DNA from 3 places in the Streptomyces sp. NPDC053431 genome. Region 3 is predicted to be linked to each of the others. Evidence: riboswitches for the same ligand, from Rfam matches in the RefSeq annotation. Region 3 holds a riboswitch; each other region holds the start of a gene.

Evidence for each region. Region 3 has a riboswitch for cyclic di-AMP ahead of ACIGXE_RS23275 (M23 family metallopeptidase). Riboswitches for the same ligand answer to the same signal wherever they lie in the genome.
Region 1: it holds a riboswitch for cyclic di-AMP, as region 3 does, so the genes downstream of both, ACIGXE_RS06730 (transglycosylase SLT domain-containing protein) here and ACIGXE_RS23275 (M23 family metallopeptidase) in region 3, are expected to answer to the same signal.
Region 2: it holds a riboswitch for cyclic di-AMP, as region 3 does, so the genes downstream of both, ACIGXE_RS27875 (transglycosylase family protein) here and ACIGXE_RS23275 (M23 family metallopeptidase) in region 3, are expected to answer to the same signal.

Annotation. Positions count from the first base shown of each region.
Region 1 is NZ_JBITXX010000002.1:172,465-179,591, forward strand. It holds gene ACIGXE_RS06720 (glycoside hydrolase family 15 protein) at 1-108, opposite strand, end outside; gene ACIGXE_RS06725 (MMPL family transporter) at 298-2,610, shown strand; cyclic di-AMP (ydaO/yuaA leader) riboswitch at 2,963-3,119, shown strand; gene ACIGXE_RS06730 (transglycosylase SLT domain-containing protein) at 3,124-3,951, shown strand; gene ACIGXE_RS06735 (ABC transporter permease) at 4,108-7,047, opposite strand; gene ACIGXE_RS06740 (ABC transporter ATP-binding protein) at 7,044-7,127, opposite strand, start outside.
Region 2 is NZ_JBITXX010000014.1:45,853-52,979, reverse strand. It holds gene ACIGXE_RS27900 (dihydrofolate reductase family protein) at 1-267, opposite strand, end outside; gene ACIGXE_RS27895 (alpha/beta fold hydrolase) at 272-1,111, opposite strand; gene ACIGXE_RS27890 (TetR/AcrR family transcriptional regulator) at 1,229-1,846, shown strand; gene ACIGXE_RS27885 (cytochrome P450) at 1,888-3,141, shown strand; gene ACIGXE_RS27880 (transglycosylase family protein) at 3,256-4,272, shown strand; cyclic di-AMP (ydaO/yuaA leader) riboswitch at 4,530-4,703, shown strand; gene ACIGXE_RS27875 (transglycosylase family protein) at 4,707-5,396, shown strand; gene eno (phosphopyruvate hydratase) at 5,767-7,053, shown strand.
Region 3 is NZ_JBITXX010000010.1:112,754-119,880, reverse strand. It holds gene ACIGXE_RS23285 (HPr family phosphocarrier protein) at 1-158, shown strand, start outside; gene ACIGXE_RS23280 (GntR family transcriptional regulator) at 440-1,123, opposite strand; gene ACIGXE_RS23275 (M23 family metallopeptidase) at 1,282-2,052, opposite strand; cyclic di-AMP (ydaO/yuaA leader) riboswitch at 2,065-2,231, opposite strand; gene ACIGXE_RS23270 (M16 family metallopeptidase) at 2,434-3,801, opposite strand; gene ACIGXE_RS23265 (M16 family metallopeptidase) at 3,828-5,183, opposite strand; gene ACIGXE_RS23260 (DNA topoisomerase (ATP-hydrolyzing) subunit A) at 5,365-7,127, shown strand, end outside.

The DNA.
Region 1 (7,127 bases), on a different contig from region 3:
GAAGCGGGGCGCCGCGAACCAGTCGACCACGCCCTCGTCCGAGACGAGGGCGGCGGTCTGCAGGTCTCCCACCAGGCCGTGATCGGCGATGAGCGGGTAGCGCTTCATGATTCCACTATCAGCGACGGGGCGGCTTGGCGACATCGGGGGACGCGGGCGGGCGGTGGCCTGGTCGGAAGTGGTCGAGATGCCGCCGCCGGATGAAGGGCGAACAATTGATTCAGGACCGGCACACCCGCACGTCGTCGGAACCGTTTCATCCGCTCGGGGACATTCCTATCCGGACTCGGCGGTGCCATGAACGCAGCAAGCCCGGCCCAGGGCAGCGGATCGTCAGCGCGCAAGGCCACGAGCAGTCCAGCGGCGCAGAAGAGCAGTCTCTACCGGCTGGGGCACTGGTGCGCCCGGCACTTCGTCATCACCATCGCGCTGTGGCTCGCCGCCGTCGCCGGACTCCAGATCGCCGACCGCGCGGTGGGCGGCCAGTTCTCCGACAACTTCGCCCTGCCCGGCGTGCAGTCCTCCGAGGGACTCGACGTGCTGCAGGCGCACGACCCGGCCGCCGGCGGCTACGGGGCCCAGGTGGTCCTCAACGACCCCTCGAAGCCGCTCACTCAGGACGCCTCCCAGGTGAACTCGGCGGTCGCGGCGTTGCAGAAACTGCCCGACGTGCTCAACGTGCAGAACCCGCTGCCGCCGCCGGGCACGACGCCGCCGACACCGCCCGCCAATGTGCCCAACACGGGCCCGCTGTCCACGGACGGCAAGACCGCCTACATCACCATCCGCTTCAGCGTCCCGCCGTCCACTCTGGGCACCGACTACCTGAACGGCGTCGACACCGCCGTGCAACCCCTGCGCGCCGCGGGCGTCGACGTCGAGTACGGCGGCCCGCTCGGCGAACTGGCCCGGCCGGCGGCCGACGACCGCACCAGCGAGGCGATCGGCTTCGCCGTCGCGATCGTGGTGCTCCTGATCGGCTTCGGCAGCGTCATCGCCGCGGTGATGCCGCTGGTCACCGCGCTCATCGGCGCGATCTGCGGGCTCGCGCTGCTCGGCCTGACGGCGGCGGCCTTCACCTTCGGCACCGTCTCGCCGACCCTGGCCACCATGATCGGTCTGGGCGTCGGCATCGACTACGCGCTGTTCCTGATCACCCGTCACCGCCAGAACATCATGAACGGGCACGATCCCGACGACTCCGCGGGCCTGGCGACGACCACGAGCGGCCGGGCGGTCCTCGTCTCCGGCTGCACCGTCATCATCGCCCTGTCCGGCCTGTGGGTCTCCGGCGTCACCTTCATCGGCAAACTCGGCCTGGCGGCCGCCTTCACGGTCGTCACCGCGGTCGTCGCCGCGCTCACCCTCGTCCCGGCCATGCTCGGACTCGTCGGACGCCGCATCGACCGCTACCACGTGCGCAAACCCGTCGCGGAGACCGACGCCGAGCCCAGCGCCCCCGCGCACGGCACCTGGCACCGGTACGCCCAGCGGGTGGAGCGGCGGCCCTGGTACTTCCTGGTCGGCGGGGTCGTCACCCTGGTGATCCTGGCCATCCCGCTGTTCTTCATCCAGCTCGGCCACATCGGCGACGGCGCCGACCCCAAGTCGTTCACCGACCGGCGCGCCTACGACCTGATCTCCACGGCCTTCGGGCCCGGGGCCAACGGGCCCCTGACCGTCGTGGTGGACCAGACCGCGGTCCCGGCCGGCGATCGATCGGCGCTCGCGAGCAAGCTCCAGCAGTCGCTCACGAACGTGCCCGACGCGGCCTCCATCACCCCCTTGCAGCCCACTCCCGACGGTGACGTGCTGATCGGCACCGCCTACTCGGTCGCCTCCCCGCAGGACGAGAAGACCACCCAGCTCACCAACCACCTCGTCGACGACGTGCTGCCGCAGGCGGTGTCCGGCACGGACGCGAAGACCTACGTCACCGGGACCACGGCCGCCCAGGTCGACTTCCTGGACATCGTCTCCAGCCGGCTGCCGCTGATCATCGCGGTCGTCGTGGCGCTCGCCTTCCTGGTCATCCTGATCGTCTTCCGAGGGCTCCTCGTGGCCCTCAAGGCCGCCGTCCTCAACGTGCTGTCCATCGCCGCCTCCTACGGCGTCGTCGTGGCCGTCTTCCAGTGGGGCTGGGGCGGCCCCGCCCTCGGCGTCTCCGGCAAGGTGCCCATCGAGAGCTACGTGCCGATGATGATGTTCGCCATCGTCTTCGGCCTCAGCATGGACTACGAGATCTTCCTGCTGTCCCGGGTCCGCGAGGCGTGGCTGCGCACCGGCGACGCCGAGGCGAGTGTGGCCCACGCCCTGGAGATCACCGCGAGGGTCATCACCTGTGCCGCGCTGATCATGGTGAGCGTCTTCGCGGCCTTCATCGTGTCCGACAACATCGTCATCAAGATGCTCGGCCTGGGACTCGCGGTGAGCGTGCTCATCGACGCGACCGTCGTCCGGCTCCTGCTCGTGCCCGCCGTGATGACCCTGCTGGGCCGGCACGCCTGGTGGACCCCCCACTGGCTCGACCGCATCCTCCCGCACCTCGACACCGAGGGGGAGGCGGCCCTGGAGCAGGACGAGGAGCGGGGCCGCGAGCCGGCCCACTGAGCACCGCGCGTGCACATTCGGACAAAGAGGTAGATGTCACTCTATTAAGCTCCAATGCCGGAATGCTGAAGGAATTCCGGCATTGGAGCTATTTCTGTGCCGTAAGGGCATGAGGGTGGGGCTGAGTGAGATGGGTCACGGCTATTCCGGGCCGGGGAATGCTGGCGCGACGTCAGATGCGAGCCGGTGAAGAGGCGTTGGCGCGGCGCGGATGAATGAGAGGAATGATCCTTTATATTTCCTCGAATGATCCATTTGCTTTGATTAATTTCCGTCTTGTTCTCGCCGGATGAATTCGCTTACGGTCACCCGGCAACCGGACGGAAACGCCGAATCCTGCCGCCGACCGGGAACCGCACACACGACCACTTCCGGCAGGAGCGGGGGACCCAGGTTTGCCGCCGGTCCCGGACTCCGGGGACGGCTCGGGGTGAAGCCGTGCCTCCAGCGCGGCCGGGCATCTCCTGCCCGAACCCGACAGCTCACCTCGCAGGCGGAGGAGAGGACCCCGCCATGCGTGGAAACGGCAAGCACCGTCGCACCAAGAAGTCTCCGCTCACCCGCGGCATCGCCGCCGCCGGTCTCACCGGCAGCGCCGCGCTGGCCCTGCCCCTGGCCGGCGCGACGACCGCGGGCGCGGTCACGCCGCAGGCGGCGCACACCGTCGCAGTCGAAAAGGCGACGGTTCGCGTGGCGCAGGTGGCGCAAGCCACGCAGCTGGCGAAGGCGCCCGCCACGGTCCGTTATTCCGTGGTCGCCGGCGACTCCCTTTCGAAGATCGCCCGCAAGTATTCGGTGAAGGGCGGCTGGAAGAAGGTCTACCAGGACAACCGGCGCGCCGTCGGCGCCGACCCGGGTCTCATCCGCCCCGGCCTGCGGCTGACCGTCGACGCCCGGGGCGCGGCGCTCTCGGGGGCGAAGCCCCCGACCGCCCGTACCGGGACGGCGGCGAGCACCAAGACGGGCGCGAGCGCGGGCACCGTGGTCCAGGCCGCGGCCCCGGCGAAGGCGACCTCGTACCCCGACAACCTCGACGGCTGGATCCGCGAGGCCCTGGACATCATGGCCAAGCAGGGCATCCCCGGCAGCTACGACGGCATCTACCGCAACATCATGCGCGAGTCGTCGGGCAACCCGCTGGCCATCAACAACTGGGACTCCAACGCTTTGGCCGGCACCCCCTCCAAGGGCCTGCTCCAGGTGATCGACCCGACCTTCCAGGCCTACCACGTCCCGGGCACGGCCAACGACCCGTACGACCCGGTCGCCAACATCACGGCGGCCTGCAACTACGCGGCCGACCGCTACGGCTCCATCGACAACGTCTTCGGCGCCTACTGACCCCGGCGCACCCGCTGACAGCACACGGTGCTCCCGTACCCCGGCCGACCGGGGTACGGGAGCACCGTCGTACGTGCGGGTCCCGGTCGAGGGCCTCGGACCCGGTGGGGCTGACGGCGGCGGGGTGGCGATCCGCGGGGGCCGGGAGCCGTCGGTTCAGTCCGCGACGCGGACCGCGCGGGCCGGGCGGATGGCGGCGGCCCGGCGGGCCGGGCCCACGGTGGCCAGGAGGGATGCGGCGAAGGTGGCCGCGGCCAGGGCGCAGATGCTGGTCCACTCCAGCGGGAACCCGCCCTCGAGGCCTTCGAAGGCGGCGCTGTTGCGGTACATGAGCCAGGTCGTGAGGACGCCGAGGAGGGAACCGAGCACGATCCCCTCCGAGGCGACGAAGGCGCTCTCCCAGAGGAAGGACCGCTGCACGGTGCGCGCCCGGAAGCCGAGGGCCCGCAGGATGCCGATGGTGCGGCGGCGTTCGCGTACGGCCCGGACCATGACGACGCCGAGGCCGGTGATGCCCACGCCGAGGCCCAGGGCGAGGAAGCCCTGCATGAGGCGGAAGAAGGCGGTGCTGGAGTCGAACTGGTGGCGGATCTCGGATGCGATCGGGGTGGCCACCAGGCTGGACCGGAGCTGCTCGCCCTGCACCTGGGCGGCCAGGTCGTCCGCGGAGGTGCCGGGGCGGGTGCTGACGAGGGCGGAGGCGTTCTGCGCCTGGTCGCCGTAGAGCTCGCGGATGCTCCGCTCTCCCATGACGACGGGGTAGGTCGTCGAACTGGCGCCGGTACCGGGGTAGAAGACCATGCCGTTGTCGAGCACCCCGGCGATGACCTTCTGCTCGCTGCGGCCGGTCCGCGGGTCGGTGACGGTGAGGGTGTCGCCCGGGTCGTAGTAGTCGCCGGCCGGGCCGCCGGTGCTGCCGAAGAAGCCGTCCAGGACGACGTACCGAGGGTCGGTGGCGAGCGCGTGCCAGACCGCCGCGTCGTCCGCGAGCCCGGGCAGCCGCTCCCGGAAGGTGATGCCGGTGATCGCGCCGTCCGGCACCCCCACGGCCGCGACGTCCAGCGGCTGGGTGCTGCGGTGCCCGGGGTCGGTGGCCCGGCCGGCGGCGTTGAGCAGCGGTGTGACGGCGGAGATCCGGGCGGCCGACGGGCCGTTGCGCAGCTCGGCGACGAGCCGGTCGCCCGCGACCTGGGGGTTGTAGTCGAGCCGCAGCGAGTACCCGGCCGTGGCGTCGGTGACGACTCCGTCGACGCCGGCGCGCAGGATCCCGGAGATCTCCGTCAGCAGGACGAGGACGAACACGATCAGCGTGTACATCACGAGCGTGGCGCCCGTACGGAAACGTTTCGCCAGGGGGTAGGCGACCGCGAGGCGCGCCGCCAGCCCCGACTCCGAGGGCCGCTCGAGCAGACGCCGCACGGGGCGGAGCAGGGCCTTCTGGTTGTCGCTGACGAGCACGACCGCGGAGAACGCGGCGAGGGCTCCCTGGATGACGTACACGGACATGGAGGGCGTGTCGAAGATCCGGGGGCGCAGGACCGGTGCCAGAAGGGTCCACGCGAGCACCGCGCCCGCCACGAGCGTGGTGGCGGCGTGCCGGGGCATCACGCGCATCAGGGCAGGGGTGGCGAACGCGAGCGCGAGCGCCGGCATGAGGTAGGTGGCGTCGGCCTGGCTGCGAGCGATCGCCGGCACGGCCGCGAGCGCGAACAGGATCGACAGGACGCTGCACACGACGAGCAGCCTGCGGCGCGGGCGCCGGCCGGGCGTCGACGGCAGGTCGCGGATGGCGGCGATGATGTTGAACCTGCTGATGCGCACACTGGTGGCCAGGATCGCGGCGAACGCGATGAGCAGGCCCATGGCCACCCCGTTGAGGATGCTGGTCGGCGTGACGGCGAACGCGATCCGGATGCTGCTGCCGCCGACCGACCAGCCGCTGAAGATCTCCGCGGCCACCACGGCGACGCCCCAGCCCACGGCGACCCCGATGGCCACCCCTGGCAGGGCCGACAGCAGCGCGTACACCGCCCCTTCGAGGGTGAAGGAGCCGACCAGGCGTGAACGCTTCATGCCGATGGCCCGCACCATGCCCATCTGGGTCTTCCGCTCCTCGCCGAGCATGACGAAGATGTTCACCAGCAGCAGGGCGCCCGCGATGATGCTGAAGCTGCCGATCATCAGGAACAGCGCGCCGAGCGAGTCCCCGGCCTGCCGGGCGTCCCGCAGCACCGTGTGCTTCGGGGTGTCGACCGCCGCCTGGCCGGCGAGCGGGCCCAGCGCCTCGCGGATGTCCTCGGTCACGCGCGGGGTCAGGGTCTCGCCCCGCTCCACGCCGCCACGGTTGGACACGAACGTGACCGACCGGGGCTCCGTCCCGGCGGCGCGCGCCGCGGCGTCCAGGGTTCCCGGCGCCAGGAACGCGTCGCGGTTCAGCCTGCCGCCCAGGCCCACGCCGGCCAGGCCCTGCTCCGGCACCACGCGTTCCACGCGGTAGGTCTGCGGAGTGCCGAACAGGTAGAGCGTGACGGGGTCACCGGCTCCCGCCCGCAGGGACTGCGCCAGCGCCGCGTTGATCACGACCTCGCCGGGCTCGGGGTTCGGCCCGGCGAGACCGGAGCTCCCGTTCGGTGCGCCGAACCGGGCGGCGTCGTCGAAGTCCATCTGCCAGGCCAGGACGCGTGGTTCGGCGACGGTGCGGCCGCCGGGGCGCGAGACGGCCGACGCCTGGGTGGCCTGAGCACTCAGCACGCCGTCGACGTCGGGGTCGCCCGTCAGGGAGGCCAGCCGTTCGGTGACGGTACGTCCGGCCGGGCCGGGCGGGGCGACGACGCGCTCGTCCACCGGGCCCAGGGTGCGGTAAGCCTCCTGCCGCACCGAGAAGTTCAGGGTGTCGCCGACGACCAGGGCCCCGATGATGATGGCCGTTCCGAGCACGGATCCGCCGATGACGAGCGCGGCCTCGGTGCGCCGCCGGGCGAGCTGCCGGAAGGCCAGCCGACGCGAGACCGGCTGCCGGACGGCGACGAACAGGAGCACCGCGAGAGCGAGCGCCAGCGCGATGAGCAGCGGGGCCAGGAGGTTCGGATACATCATCGGCCCCGGGAGACGCCGGTGACCCGGCCGGGGTCAGGGACGCGCCGGCGCAGGTCCTCCACCAACCGCCCGTCACGCAT
Region 2 (7,127 bases), on a different contig from region 3:
GTCGGGCCAGCCGAGCTCTCCCTCGGCGAACATGCGCCGCCCCATGACGTAGGCCCCGGCCCGCTCGAAGTTCTCCGCGACGATCGCGTCGTCGGGATCGCCGCCGGTGCCCCCGGCCAGGCTCTGGCGTTCCCGCCAGGTCTCCACGTCCTCGACCCACTCGTGGATGCGCAGGCCGCCGTCGCCGAGGGGGTTGCCGGGGCGGGCGTTCGGGCCCGCGACGAAGCCGTCGAGGGACATGCCCAGACTCGCGTAGACCGTGCTCATCTCCTCAGGCCTCCTTGCCGGAGAAGAAGTCGGCGAGGACGGGGGCGAGCAGCTCCGGGGCGATGGTGTGCTCCTGGCCGGGGAAGACCCGCAGGGTGTACGGGGCGCCCGACGCGGCGAGTTGGCGCGCGCCGGTCAGCATGTGCGGCGCGCCGGCGTCGCCGCTGCCGACGAGGACCGGCACGGTCACGGACGCCCAGCGCTCGGTGGGCAGGGGGCGGCCGGACATCGTGTCGCCCATGATCCGGCCGTCGTAGGGGAGGGTGTGCGCGACGGCTTCCATGCCCTTCCAGAACGGGGCCTGGCGCATGCCCGCGACGACCTCCTCGGGCAGGCCGACCGCCGCCGTCAGGAAGTACGCGACGGCGTCCCCGTACGCCTCGCGGCGCACGAGGTCCGTCAGGTGCGCGACGTAGTCGTCCGGCAGCGGCGGGCGGGAGGCGTCGGTGACGAACGGCGGCTCGTACAGGGCGAGGCGGGAGACGGCGCTGCCCCGGGCGGTGGCCTCCAGGGCGAGGACGGCGCCGGAGGACATGCCGAAGACCATGGCCGTCCCGCCGGCCGGGCCCTCGACGAGCGCGTCGAGATCCTCGACCTCCCGCTGCACGTCGTACGCGGGGGCATCCGCGCTGTCGCCGCGGCCGCGCCGGTCGTAGGTGATCACCGTGAAGCGCTCGGCGAGCAGCGCGGCGAGGCCGGCGGAGTCGCCGCGGGTCATGAAGGCGCCGCCGACGAGGACGACGGCGGGGCCGGAGCCCTGCCGCTCGTAGGCGATGGCGGTGCCGTCGGCGGAGACCACCGTCTTCACCGCGCGGTTCTCGTCGCTCTTGCTGTTCTCGTGCATGAAGGAACCCTTCCCCCTCGACTTGGGAACTGGACGGTACAGTACTCACGTGAGTACTGGTCAGTCCAGTACTGTTCCGGGAGGGGGGTGCGAACCGAGAAGGAGAAGGAGCAGAGGATGGACAGCCGCTCGGCGCTCAAGCATCAGGCGATCCTGGAGGCCGCCACCACGGTGTTCCTGACCAAGGGGTACTCGGGCACGAGCATGGACGACATCGCGAAGCTGGCGGCGGTGTCCAAGCAGACCGTGTACAAGCACTTCGCCGACAAGGAGTCGCTGTTCGCCGAGATCATCCACGGCGGACTCGACCGGATCGACGAACTCTTCAGCGACGTCACCGGCTCCCTCGCCGAGACCTCGGACCTGGAACGGGACCTCACCGCGCTCGCCCGGCAGTTCGTCACGATCCTCACCCGGCCGCGGCTGCTCCAGCTGCGCCGGCTCGTCATCGCCGAGGCCGACCGCTTTCCCGACCTCGGCCGCACCTATTACGAGCGGGGGCCCGAGCGCGTCCACGCGCTGCTCGCCGGGAGCCTCGCGGAGCTCGGGCGGCGGGGGCTCCTGAGCCGGCTCGGCGACGACGCGGTGCTCGCCGCCAACCACTTCACCTGGCTCATCACCTCCGTCCCCGTGAACCGGGTGATGTTCTGCGGCTCGCAGGAGGGTTTCGCGCCGGAGGAGCTCGACGGCTACGCCGACGCCGCCGTCCGCGTCTTCCTCGCCGCCTACCGCTGACCCGGCGCGAGCGCCCGCCCGTCCCCTTGTACGGTCGGAGCATGAGCACGCCCCCCGCCCCCGAGCTCTTCACCTGGGAGTTCGCCACCGATCCGTATCCCGCGTACGCCTGGCTGCGCGAGCACGCGCCCGTGCACAAGGCCACGCTGCCCAGCGGGGTGGAGGCCTGGCTGGTGACCCGGTACGCGGACGCGCGGCAGGCGCTGGCGGACCAGCGGCTCTCGAAGAACCCGGCGCACCACGACGAGCCGGCGCACGCCAAGGGGAAGACGGGCATCCCGGGCGAGCGCAAGGCCGAGCTGATGACGCATCTGCTCAACATCGACCCGCCGGACCACACCCGGCTGCGCCGGCTGGTGTCGAAGGCGTTCACGCCGCGCCGCGTGGCGGAGTTCGCGCCGCGGGTGCAGGAGCTGACCGACCGGCTGATCGACGGCTTCGCGGAGCGGGGCGAGGCCGACCTGATCCACGAGTTCGCCTTCCCGCTCCCCATCTACGCCATCTGCGACCTGCTCGGGGTGCCGCGCGAGGACCAGGACGACTTCCGGGACTGGGCCGGGATGATGATCCGGCACGGCGGCGGGCCGCGGGGCGGGGTCGCGCGCTCGGTGAAGAAGATGCGCGGCTACCTCCTGGAGCTCATCCACAAGAAGAGGGGAGAGCCGGGGGACGACCTGATCTCCGGGCTCATCAAGGCCTCGGACCACGGTGAGCACCTGACCGAGAACGAGGCCGCCGCCATGGCCTTCATCCTGCTCTTCGCCGGCTTCGAGACCACCGTCAACCTGATCGGCAACGGGGTGTACGCGCTGCTGCGCGACCCGGGGCAGCGGGCCCGGCTGCAGGAGTCGCTCGCGGCGGGGGAGCGCGGGCTCCTGGAGACCGGCGTCGAGGAGCTGCTGCGGTACGACGGGCCCGTTGAGCTGGCCACCTGGCGGTTCGCCACCGAGGCGCTGACCGTCGGCGGGCAGCGGATCCCGGCCGGCGACCCGGTCCTCGTGGTGCTCGCCGCCGCCGACCGGGACCCGGCGCGGTTCGCGGAGCCGGACGTGCTGGATCTGGCGCGGCGTGACAACCAGCACCTGGGGTACGGGCACGGCATCCACTACTGCCTGGGTGCGCCGCTCGCCCGTCTGGAGGGGCAGACCGCGCTCGCGACGCTGCTGACTCGCCTTCCGGACCTGCGACTTGGGGCCGATCCCGCGGAACTGCGGTGGCGGGGTGGGCTCATCATGCGTGGCCTACGCACCCTTCCGGTGGAGTTCACGCCTTCCCACAAAGACCCGCGGAGCTGACGGGCCGTCAAGAATGTGATCTTCGCGTGATCTCCGCTGCATCGACTTGTGACTCACGTTCGAATGCCGCTACTTTCACCCGCAGTCTCAGCTGTCACGCGAAAGGCACTCCGCATGCGCTCCGGGAACGGACGTCACCGCAGACCCCGCCAGGCTCCCGCGCTCGTCGTCGCGGCGGGAGTCACCGGCTCGGCCATGGCGCTGCCACTGCTCGCCACCGGCTCCGCCTCCGCCGCCGACGCGACGACATGGGACCGGGTCGCCGAGTGCGAGTCGGGCGGCGCCTGGAGCGCCAACTTCGGCAACGGGCTCTACGGCGGCCTGCAGTTCTCCCAGGAGAGCTGGGAACGCCACGGCGGCCTCGCCTACGCGCCGAGCGCCGACCTCGCGAGCCGCGCCCAGCAGATCGCCGTCGCGGACCGGGCGCTCGCCGCGGGCGACACCCAGTGGGCCACCTGCGCCCCCATCGCCGGTCTGACGAACGACGGCAAGGCGCCCGGGGTCGACCCGGGCCCCGGTGTCACGCCGAAGCAGAAGACGGGTCCCGTCCCCGAGTCCAACCGCACCGACGGCCTGCCCGCCGGCTCCGACCGGGAGACCGTCGAGCCCTCCGTGACCCCCGCGGCGCCCTCGGCCCCGGCCGGCTCGGTCACCCCCGCGACGCCGACCGGCCCCGCGACCTCGACCCCCGGGACCCCCACCTCCCCCGTGACGCCCGGCATGCCCGTAACACCCGATACGTCCACGACGCCGGGTCTGCCGGGTACGCCCGGTACGCCGGACGCGACCGCGCCGGGCACCGGCAAGCACCGGGGTGACGCGGCGCCGGAAGAGCCGGGCAACCCGGACACCTCATCCGATTCCGGGCGACACGCCGCGCCGACTGACGGGGCGAAGGGTGACGCGACCGACACGGCCACGACCGAGAATTCGGGCACCACGGACAAGGCGGACGAATACACCGTCAAGCCGGGTGACAGTCTGTCGGGCATTGCGGAGGAGAACGGGCTGCCGGGCGGCTGGACCGCCCTCTACGGCGCCAACAAGAAGACCGTCGGTTCCGACCCCGACCTCATCATCCCTGGTCAGAGCCTTGAGTTGGACCTCGGCCTGACGGAATCTCCTAAGTAGTTCGGGGGTGAATGTCCGTTCTGCGTAAGTGAGACATGGGTCTCTCTTCCCGAACTGGCGTGTCACGTCCGCAAACTTTGCTCGGGTCGCCCCTCACCTGCACAAACAGCCCCTGACGGCGTGCAAGTAGGGGCGATTTTTCCGGGTTGATGGACTTTGAACTTCCCCGGGGTCTGTGTCTACGGTCGTGACCGCTCGCCACCGCGGGCCCCACCGACCGGTACGCCGAATCCTGCCGCCGGACGGAGGGAACAGTCGTCGCGCAAGCGCCGAAGGCAGGAGCGGGGGACCCAAGGTAGGTGCCGTCCCCGGCCGTTGAGACAGACGGCCGGCGACCGGCTAGGGGTGGAGCCGCGTGCAAGGTCACGCGGCCGGGCAACTCACTCGCCCGAACCCGACAGCTCACCTCGCAGGCGTCGGTGAGGAGAACTTCCATGCTGCTTTCCGGCAAGGGCAAGCACCGTCGTGCCGCCAAGGTCACCCGTGTCGTCGCGCTCGCCGGTGTCGCCGGCGTCGCCGTCGCGGCCCCGCTGATGACCGCCGGCACCGCCTCGGCCGCCACCGCCTCCGAGTGGGACGCCGTCGCCCAGTGCGAGTCGGGCGGCAACTGGTCCATCAACACCGGCAACGGCTTCTACGGCGGCCTGCAGTTCACCAACTCCACCTGGGCCGCGTACGGCGGCACCGCCTACGCCGCGCGCGCCGACCTGGCCTCCAAGTCGCAGCAGATCGCCGTCGCCGAGAAGGTCCTCGCGGGCCAGGGCAAGGGTGCCTGGCCGAGCTGTGGCGTGGGCCTGTCCAGCGCCGCCTACGACGGTGGCTCGGCCGAGACCGCCGCCCCGAAGCCCGCCGCCCCGCAGCGCACCACCGAGCAGCCGGCGACCCGCAGCGAGCAGCGCCAGGCGCCGAAGAAGAGCGAGTCCAAGAAGACCGTCACCACCCCGACCGGCAAGAAGGTCAAGAAGGGCGACGGCGAGTACAAGGTCGTCGCCGGCGACACCCTCAGCAAGATCGCCGCGGCGCACGGCGTCAAGGGCGGCTGGGAGAAGCTCTTCCAGCTGAACAAGGACGTCGTCGAGAACGCCGACCTGATCTACCCGGGCCAGCAGCTCCACCTCAAGTGAGCCTGCCGACCCTCCCGCGGTGAGTGACCACCCCGGTCCGGAGCGCCCTTCCCCCGTGCGCTCCGGACCGGGGTTTCTCCGCTCCGCGCGGCTCCACGGCGCGCGGCTCCAGGCGCCTCCACGGCGCCGCTCCACCCGCCTCCATGGCGCGGCTCCACCCGCCTTCACGGCGCCGCTCCAGGCGGTCCGACGTGGTTACCCTCCGGTAGATCCGGGGCGTTTCGTCCCCAGATACCTGCCCTCGGGTCCTTTTTCGTCCCAGGGGGCGGGCGCCCGGCTGGCCGGAGCCCCCGAGCCGGTTAGGCTCTTGTCGCAAGGCGAACGAGACCTTGCCGCATGCGTCACAACCAGCGTCACATCCCAGAAGGAGATGCTCGTGCCGTCCATCGACGTCGTCGTAGCCCGGGAAATCCTGGACTCCCGAGGCAACCCCACGGTCGAGGTCGAGGTCGGCCTCGACGACGGCAGCACCGGCCGTGCTGCCGTGCCGTCCGGTGCCTCCACCGGTGCGTTCGAGGCCCTCGAGCTCCGCGACGGTGACCCCAACCGTTACCAGGGCAAGGGCGTGGAGAAGGCCGTGCTCGCCGTCATCGAGCAGATCGGCCCGGAGCTGGTCGGCTACGACGCCACCGAGCAGCGTCTGATCGACCAGGCGATGTTCGACCTGGACGCCACCCCGGACAAGTCCTCGCTCGGCGCCAACGCCATCCTCGGCGTCTCCCTCGCCGTCGCGCACGCCGCCTCCGAGGCCTCGGACCTCCCGCTCTTCCGCTACCTGGGCGGCCCGAACGCGCACCTGCTGCCCGTTCCGATGATGAACATCCTGAACGGCGGCTCGCACGCCGACTCCAACGTGGACATCCAGGAGTTCATGATCGCCCCGATCGGCGCGGAGTCCTTCTCCGAGGCCCTCCGCTGGGGCACCGAGGTCTACCACACCCTCAAGAAGGTCCTGAAGGACAAGGGCCTCTCCACCGGCCTCGGCGACGAGGGCGGCTTCGCCCCGAACCTGGGCTCCAACCGCGAGGCCCTCGACCTCATCCTCGAGGCGATCAAGCAGGCCGGCTACGTGCCCGGCAAGGACATCGCGCTCGCGCTCGACGTCGCCGCCTCCGAGTTCTACAAGGACGGCTCGTACGAGTTCGAGGGCAAGTCCCGCTCGGCCGCCGAGATGACCGAGTACTACGAGGAGCTCGTCTCCGCGTACCCGCTGGTCTCCATCGAGGACCCGCTGTTCGAGGACGACTGGGCCGGCTGGAAGGTCATCACCGAGAAGCTCGGCGCCAAGGTGCAGCTGGTCGGCGACGACCTGTTCGTCACCAACCCGGAGCGCCTGGCCCGCGGCATCGAGGAGGGCACCGCCAACGCCCTCCTGGTCAAGGTCAACCAGATCGGCTCGCTGACCGAGACCCTGGACGCCGTCGAGCTCGCCCAGCGCAGCGGCTTCAAGTGCATGATGTCCCACCGCTCCGGCGAGACCGAGGACGTCACCATCGCCGACCTCGCCGTCGCCACCAACTGCGGCCAGATCAAGACCGGCGCCCCGGCCCGCTCCGAGCGCGTCGCCAAGTACAACCAGCTCCTGCGCATCGAGGAGATCCTCGACGACGCCGCGGTCTACGCCGGCCGCAGCGCCTTCCCGCGCTTCAAGGGCTGAGCCTCTCCGTAGCGGCAGCTTCCGTACGTCCCCGCACTCGGTCCCGTACCGTGTGCGGGGACGCACGTTTGACC
Region 3 (7,127 bases):
CGGTCAACGCCGCGTCCATGCTCGCGGTGCTCGGACTGGGTGCCCAGGGCGGCGAGGAGATCGTGCTCGCCTCGGACGCCGACGGCGCCGAGGCCGCGCTCGACCGCCTCGCGAAGCTGGTCGCCGAGGGTCTCGAGGAGCTTCCCGAGACCGTCTGACCCGTGTCCTCCCCGACGACGGATCACGAAGAAGCCGTGCCCACCCGCATTCCGGTGGCCACGGCTTCTTTCGTCGCGAGGCGTCACGGCTTCTTTCGCCTCGAAGTGGCCACGGCTTCTTTCGTCGCGAAATGCCACGGCCTCTTTCGCCGCGAGGAGTAATTCGGGCAGCGCGTATCGGTGCACGCTTACCCCGCCGCACACTCCGCCGACTCCGCGTCATCCGATTACGGCACTCACGCCGCACGGAATTCTTCGCCTCTTTGTATACGGCGCGCGTGTTAATTCCGAGGGCCGGCCGTGTTGACGACATGTTGCGAAACCCTCACACGAGGCCGCTCCGCCTGTTTCAGGCGGTGCAGCGGCCAGGCGTGCTCGGCATGAAGGGCGGTCAGCGCCCGGGCCCGCTCGGCGTCGCCGCGCGCGACCGCGTCCACGATGGCCCCGTGCTCGGCCCAGGCCTCGACGGGCCGCTCCGACGGCTCGACCGCGTACATCCAGGCGATCTTGTGCCGCAGCTGGGTGAGCAGCGCCGTGAGCGGCGGGCTGCCGGAGGCCTGCGCCAGGGTCTCGTGGAACCAGCCGCCCAGCGAGGCCAGGTCCTCGCCGCGGCCCCGCCTGGCCCGCTCCTGACCCAGCCTGACCAGGCCGCGCAGGACCTTCAGGTGGGCCTCGGTGCGCCGCTGCGCGGCCCGGGCGGCGCCCAGCGGCTCCAGCAGGGAGCGCATCTCGAGCAGATCGGCCGCCTCCTGCTCGGTGGGCTCGGCGACATGGGCGCCCGCGTGCCGGCGGCTCACCACGAAGCCCTCGGACTCCAGGGTGCGCAGGGCCTCGCGGACCGGGACGCGGGAGACGCCGTAGCGCCGGGCCAGCTGTTCCTCCGTCAGTCTGGCGCCCCGCGCGTACACCCCGGAGACGATGTCGTCCCGGATCGCCGTGCATACCGAGTGCGCGGGAACGCGCATGTCCGACCTCCGCTTTTGTCCGCGCGAAACACCGTCTCGCGGCGTCTGTCCGGCGACTCTATTGCAGGACGCCGGAATTTCCGATGCCGCCCGATGGAAAGGGACGCAAAAAAGCCCCGACTCGTTTCGAGCCGGGGCTTTCGTACGGGATTCGACCGTCAGACGTTCACGCCGCGGGAGCGGAGGTAGGCGATCGGGTTGATGTCCGTGCCGTACTCGGCTCCGGTGCGCGCCTCGAAGTGGAGGTGGGGGCCGGTGGAGTTGCCCGAGGAGCCGGAGACGCCGATCTGCTCTCCAGGGGTGACCTTCTGGCCGACGTGCACCTGGATCGCGGAGAGGTGGCCGTACTGCGTGTACGTGCCGTCGTTCATCCGGATCACGATGTTGTTGCCGTACGCGCCGCCCCAGCCGGCCTCGACGACGGTGCCGGAGCCGACGGAGACGACCTTGGTGCCGTAGGCGGCGTGGAAGTCGATGCCGGTGTGGCTGCCGGAGGACCAGAGCGAGCCGCCGGTCTTGTAGCCGGTGCTCACGTACGAGCCGGCCACGGGGAGCTGGAAGGACGCCAGGCGCTTGCGCTCGGCCTCGCGGGCGGCGCGCTCCTTGGCGGCGCGGATCTCCTTGGCTCGGGCCTCGGCCTTGCGCTTGGCCTCGGCGGCGGCCCTGGCGCGGGCGGCGGCCTCGTAGGCCTCCTTCTCCTGCGCGGCGGCCTGGACGTCGACCCGCTCGGCGAGGGACTCCTCGGTGATCACCTGGGTGAGACCGGTGTCCTCGACGGAGGGCTGCTCCGTGTCGGCGGCGAGCGCCGGGGAGGCGAGGGTGCCGATGACGCCGGTGGTGGCGAGGGTCGCCACGCCGGCGAAGCCCGCGCCACGGCGCGCCATTCGGCTCGGACCACGATGCTTCCCGGTGGCACGGGTGAACGCCATGTAGTGGCTGATCCTTTCCTTCCCTCTCGCCTACCGGGTTAGCTGACGGGTTCGGAGCAGGAAGGTCTCCTACGGGCCCCTCCGCGTCGCGCGAAGGCGTCCGATTCACCCCAGGGGACTACGTGTGGGTCCCCGGCTCCCCAGGCTCGCGCCTTGCGGGGACTCGGCGATGACTGTCCGTTGCCGCGGGTGCGGCGTCGTGCGTCGGCCGGACAGCCGGATCGACGCTAGGCGGATCTTCGGTCAATCGCCAAACAGAGCGCATGATTTGTAAGACATGCCACAGGGCATTCGATCACAGCCACCCTCAATACGGACAAAGGGGAGGACCCCGGCGAACCAGGTCGCCGGGGTCCTCGTCCGTGCGTGACGGCGGCTCAATCAGCCGGTGACGACGCGCACTTCACCGATGCCGAGGGCGCGCACCGGCTCCTCGATCTGCGCCGCGTCCCCGACCAGGACGGTGACGAGCCGGTCCACCGGGAAGGCGTTGACCACGGCCGCGGTCGCCTCCACGGTGCCCGTCTCGGCCAGACGCGCGTACAACTGGGCCTGGAAGTCGTCGGGCAGGTGCTGCTCGACCTGGTCGGCGAGCGTGCCGGCGACGGAGGCGGCCGTCTCGTACTTGAGCGGGGCGACGCCCACCAGGTTCTGCACCGCGACATCGCGCTCGGCGTCCGTCAGGCCCTCGGCGGCGAGGGTGCGCAGCACCTTCCACAGGTCGTCAAGTGCCGGACCGGTGTTGGGGGTGTCGACGGAACCGCTGATGGCGAGCATCGACGCGCCGTGGCCCGCGCCGTCGGAGCGCAGCACCTGGCCGAAGGCGCGCACGCCGTAGGTGTAGCCCTTCTCCTCGCGCAGGACGCGGTCGAGCCGGGAGGTGAGGGTGCCGCCGAGGCAGTACGTGCCGAGCACCTGGGCCGGCCACACGCGGTCGTGGCGGTCGGCGCCGACGCGGCCGATGAGCAGCTGCGTCTGCACTGCGCCCGGGCGGTCCACGATGACGACCCGGCCGGTGTCGTCGGCGGTGACCGGCGGCATCGGGCGCGGCGCGGCCGGGGCGCCGGTCCAGGCGCCCAGGGTGTCGTCGAGCACCTTGTCCAGGTCGACGCCGGTGAGGTCGCCGACGACCACGGCGGTGGCCGCGGCCGGCCGCACGTGCGCGTCGTAGAAGGCGCGGACGGCGGCGGCGTCGATGGCCTCGACGGTCTCCTCGGTGCCCTGGCGCGGCCGGGACATGCGCGCGGTGGCCGGGAACAGCTCCTTGGAGAGCTGCTTGGCCGCGCGGCGGGCCGGGTTGGCCGTCTCGTGCGGGATCTCGTCGAGCCGGTTGCGCACCAGGCGCTCGATCTCGGACTCGGCGAACGCCGGGGCGATCAGGGCCTCGGAGAGCAGGCCGAGCGCCTTGGGCAGCCGGGAGACCGGGACCTCGAGGGAGACCCGTACGCCGGGGTGGTCGGCGTGCGCGTCGAGGGTGGCTCCGCAGCGCTCCAGCTCGGCCGCGAACTCCTCGGCCGAGTGCTGGTCGGTGCCCTCGGACAGGGCGCGGGCCATGATCGTGGCGACGCCGTCCAGGCCCTCGGGCTCGGCGTCGAGCGGGGCGTCGAGGAAGATCTCGACGGCGACGACCTGCTGGCCGGGGCGGTGGCAGCGCAGCACGGTCAGGCCGTTGTCGAGAGCGCCGCGCTCGGGGGCGGGGAAGGCCCAGGGCTTGGCCGCGCCCGGCTGGGGCTGCGGGTGGAAGGTCATGCTCGTCAAAGACGCGGCAGCGTCGGTCACTGGTCCGCTCCCTCTTCCTCGTCGCTGTCGCTGTCGTCGGCGCTGTCCGGGCTCACCGGCTCGTAGACCAGGACGGCGCGGTTGTCCGGGCGCAGCCGGGCCTTGGCGACCTCCTGCACCTCCTCGGCGGTGACGTCGAGGACCCGGTTGACGGCGGTGAGGGCCAGCTGCGGGTCGCCGAACAGCACCGCGTAGCGGCACAGTTCGTCGGCGCGGCCGGCGACCGTGCCGAGCCGGTCCAGCCATTCGCGCTCCAGCTGGGCCTGGGCGCGCTCCATCTCCTCGGGCGTCGGGCCCTCGGCGGCGAACCGCGCCAGCTCCTCGTCGACGGCCGTCTCGATCTGCGGGACCTCGACGCCGCCGGAGGTCTTCACGTCCAGCCAGCCCAGCGAGGGCGCTCCGGCGAGCCGCAGCAGGCCGAAGCCGGCCGCCACGGCGGTGCGGTCGCGGCGGACCAGCCGGTTGTGGAGGCGGGAGGACTCGCCGCCGCCGAGGATGGTCAGCGCCAGGTCGGCCGCGTCGCACGCGCGCGTGCCGTCGTGCGGCAGGCGGTAGGCGGCCATCAGCGCGCGGGCCGGGACCTCCTCCTCGACGACCTCGCGGAGCTGCTCGCCGATGACCTCGGGCAGGTCGCCGGGGCGCGGCTCGGGCTTGCCGTCGTGGCCGGGGATGGAGCCGAAGTACTTCTCGACCCAGGCGAGGGTCTGCGCCGGGTCGATGTCGCCGACGACCGACAGCACGGCGTTGTTCGGCGCGTAGTACGTGCGGAAGAAGTTCCGCGCGTCTTCGAGGGTGGCGGCGTCCAGGTCGGCCATCGAGCCGATGGGGGTGTGGTGGTACGGGTGGCCGTCGGGGTACGCGAGGGCGGTGAGGCGCTCGAACGCGGTGCCGTAGGGCACGTTGTCGTAGCGCTGGCGGCGCTCGTTCTTGACGACGTCCCGCTGGTTCTCCATGGACTCGTCGTCGAGGGCCGCGAGCAGCGAGCCCATGCGGTCGGCCTCCAGCCAGAGCGCCAGCTCCAGCTGGTGCGCGGGCATGGTCTCGAAGTAGTTGGTGCGCTCGAAGCTCGTCGTGCCGTTGAGCGAGCCGCCGGCGCCCTGCACCAGCTCGAAGTGTCCGTTGCCGTGGACCTGCTTCGAGCCCTGGAACATCAGGTGCTCGAAGAGGTGGGCGAGCCCGGTGCGGCCCTGGACCTCGTGCCGTGAGCCGACGTCGTACCAGAGGCAGACCGCGGCGACCGGGGTCAGGTGGTCCTCGGACAGCACCACGCGCAGGCCGTTGGCCAGCCGGTGCTCGGTCGCTGTCAGGCCGCCGGAGCCGGCCTCGGCCGTGGCCGTGTGACCCATGGGCATGTACGTCCCTTCGATCGCGGTGTGGAAAAGTCCTGCCACTGTATGCAAGCGCGCCGACACCTGGCGAAGTTCCCGCCCGTTCGTGATGTCCCTCTTCCGGGTCGAGGTCGGCGTTGTCGGTGGCACGGTCCACAATGGTCCGCGTCAGATCAACCTTGTTGGTGAAGGAGCCGCAGCCGCGATGGCCCGCCGCAGCACGAAGACACCGCCGCCGGACGACGCGTTCGAGGAGCGAATCCTCGACATCGACGTCGTTGACGAGATGCAGGGCTCCTTCCTCGAGTACGCGTACTCGGTGATCTACTCCCGCGCGCTGCCCGACGCCCGCGACGGCATGAAGCCCGTGCAGCGCCGCATCGTCTACCAGATGAGCGAGATGGGTCTGCGGCCCGAGCGCGGCTTCGTCAAGTGCGCCCGTGTCGTCGGCGAGGTCATGGGCAAGCTGCACCCGCACGGCGACGCGTCGATCTACGACGCGATGGTCCGCATGGCGCAGCCGTTCTCCATGCGCCTGCCGCTCGTCGACGGCCACGGCAACTTCGGCTCCCTGGGCAACGACGACCCGCCGGCCGCCATGCGGTACACGGAGTCGCGGATGGCCCCGGCCGCGCTGCTGATGACGGAGTCCATCGACGAGGACACGGTCGACTTCGCGCCGAACTACGACGGCCAGGAGCAGGAGCCCGTCGCCCTCCCGGCGGCGTATCCGAACCTGCTGGTCAACGGCGCGTCCGGGATCGCGGTCGGCATGGCGACGAACATGCCCCCGCACAACCTGGGCGAGGTCGTCGCGGCCGCCCGGCATCTGATCCGCTACCCGAACGCCGATCTGGAAGCGCTGATGCGCTTCGTGCCGGGCCCCGACCTGCCCACCGGCGGCCGGATCGTCGGCCTGTCCGGCATCAAGGACGCGTACGAGACGGGCCGCGGCACGTTCAAGATCCGCGCGACGGCCACCGTGGAGACGGTGACGGCCCGCCGCAAGGGCATCGTCGTCACCGAACTGCCCTTCACCGTCGGCCCCGAGAAGGTCATCTCCAAGATCAAGGACCTGGTCGGCTCGAAGAAGCTCCAGGGCATCGCCGACGTCAAGGACCTCACCGACCGCAACCACGGCCTGCGCCTGGTCATCGAGGTGAAGAACGGCTTCGTGCCGGAGGCCGTCCTGGAGCAGCTGTACAAGCTGACGCCCATGGAGGAGTCCTTCGGCATCAACAACGTGGCGCTGGTCGACGGCCAGCCGCTCACGCTGGGCCTGAAGGAGCTCCTGGAGGTCTACCTCGACCACCGCTTCGACGTCGTCCGGCGCCGCTCCGAGTACCGCCGCGGCAAGAAGCGCGACCGGCTCCACCTGGTGGAGGGTCTGCTCGTCGCGCTCCTCGACATCGACGAGGTCATCCGGCTGATCCGCGAGAGCGAGAACTCGGCGGAGGCCAAGCAGCGCCTGATGGAGCGCTTCTCGCTGAGCGAGATCCAGACGCAGTACATCCTGGACACCCCGCTGCGCCGGCTGACCAAGTTCGACCGGCTGGAGCTGGAGAGCGAGCGCGACCGCCTCAACGGCGAGATCGACGAGCTGACCGGGATCCTGGAGTCCGACGCGGAGCTGCGCAAGCTGGTCTCGGCGGAGCTGGCGGCGGTCGCGAAGAAGTTCGCCACCGACCGGCGCACGGTCCTGCTCGAGTCGGCGGGCGCGCCGGTCGCGGCCGTGTCCCTGGAGGTCGCGGACGACCCGTGCCGGGTGCTGCTGTCCTCGACGGGTCTGCTGGCCCGTACGGTGACCGAGGCGCTCCCGCCCGCCGAGGACGGCAAGCGGACCAAGCACGACGTGATCGTCTCGGCGGTGGCGGCGACCCAGCGTGGTGACGTGGGTGTGGTCACGTCGGCCGGCCGGCTGCTGCGGCTCGCGGTGATCGACCTGCCGCAGCTCCCCGACACCGCGAC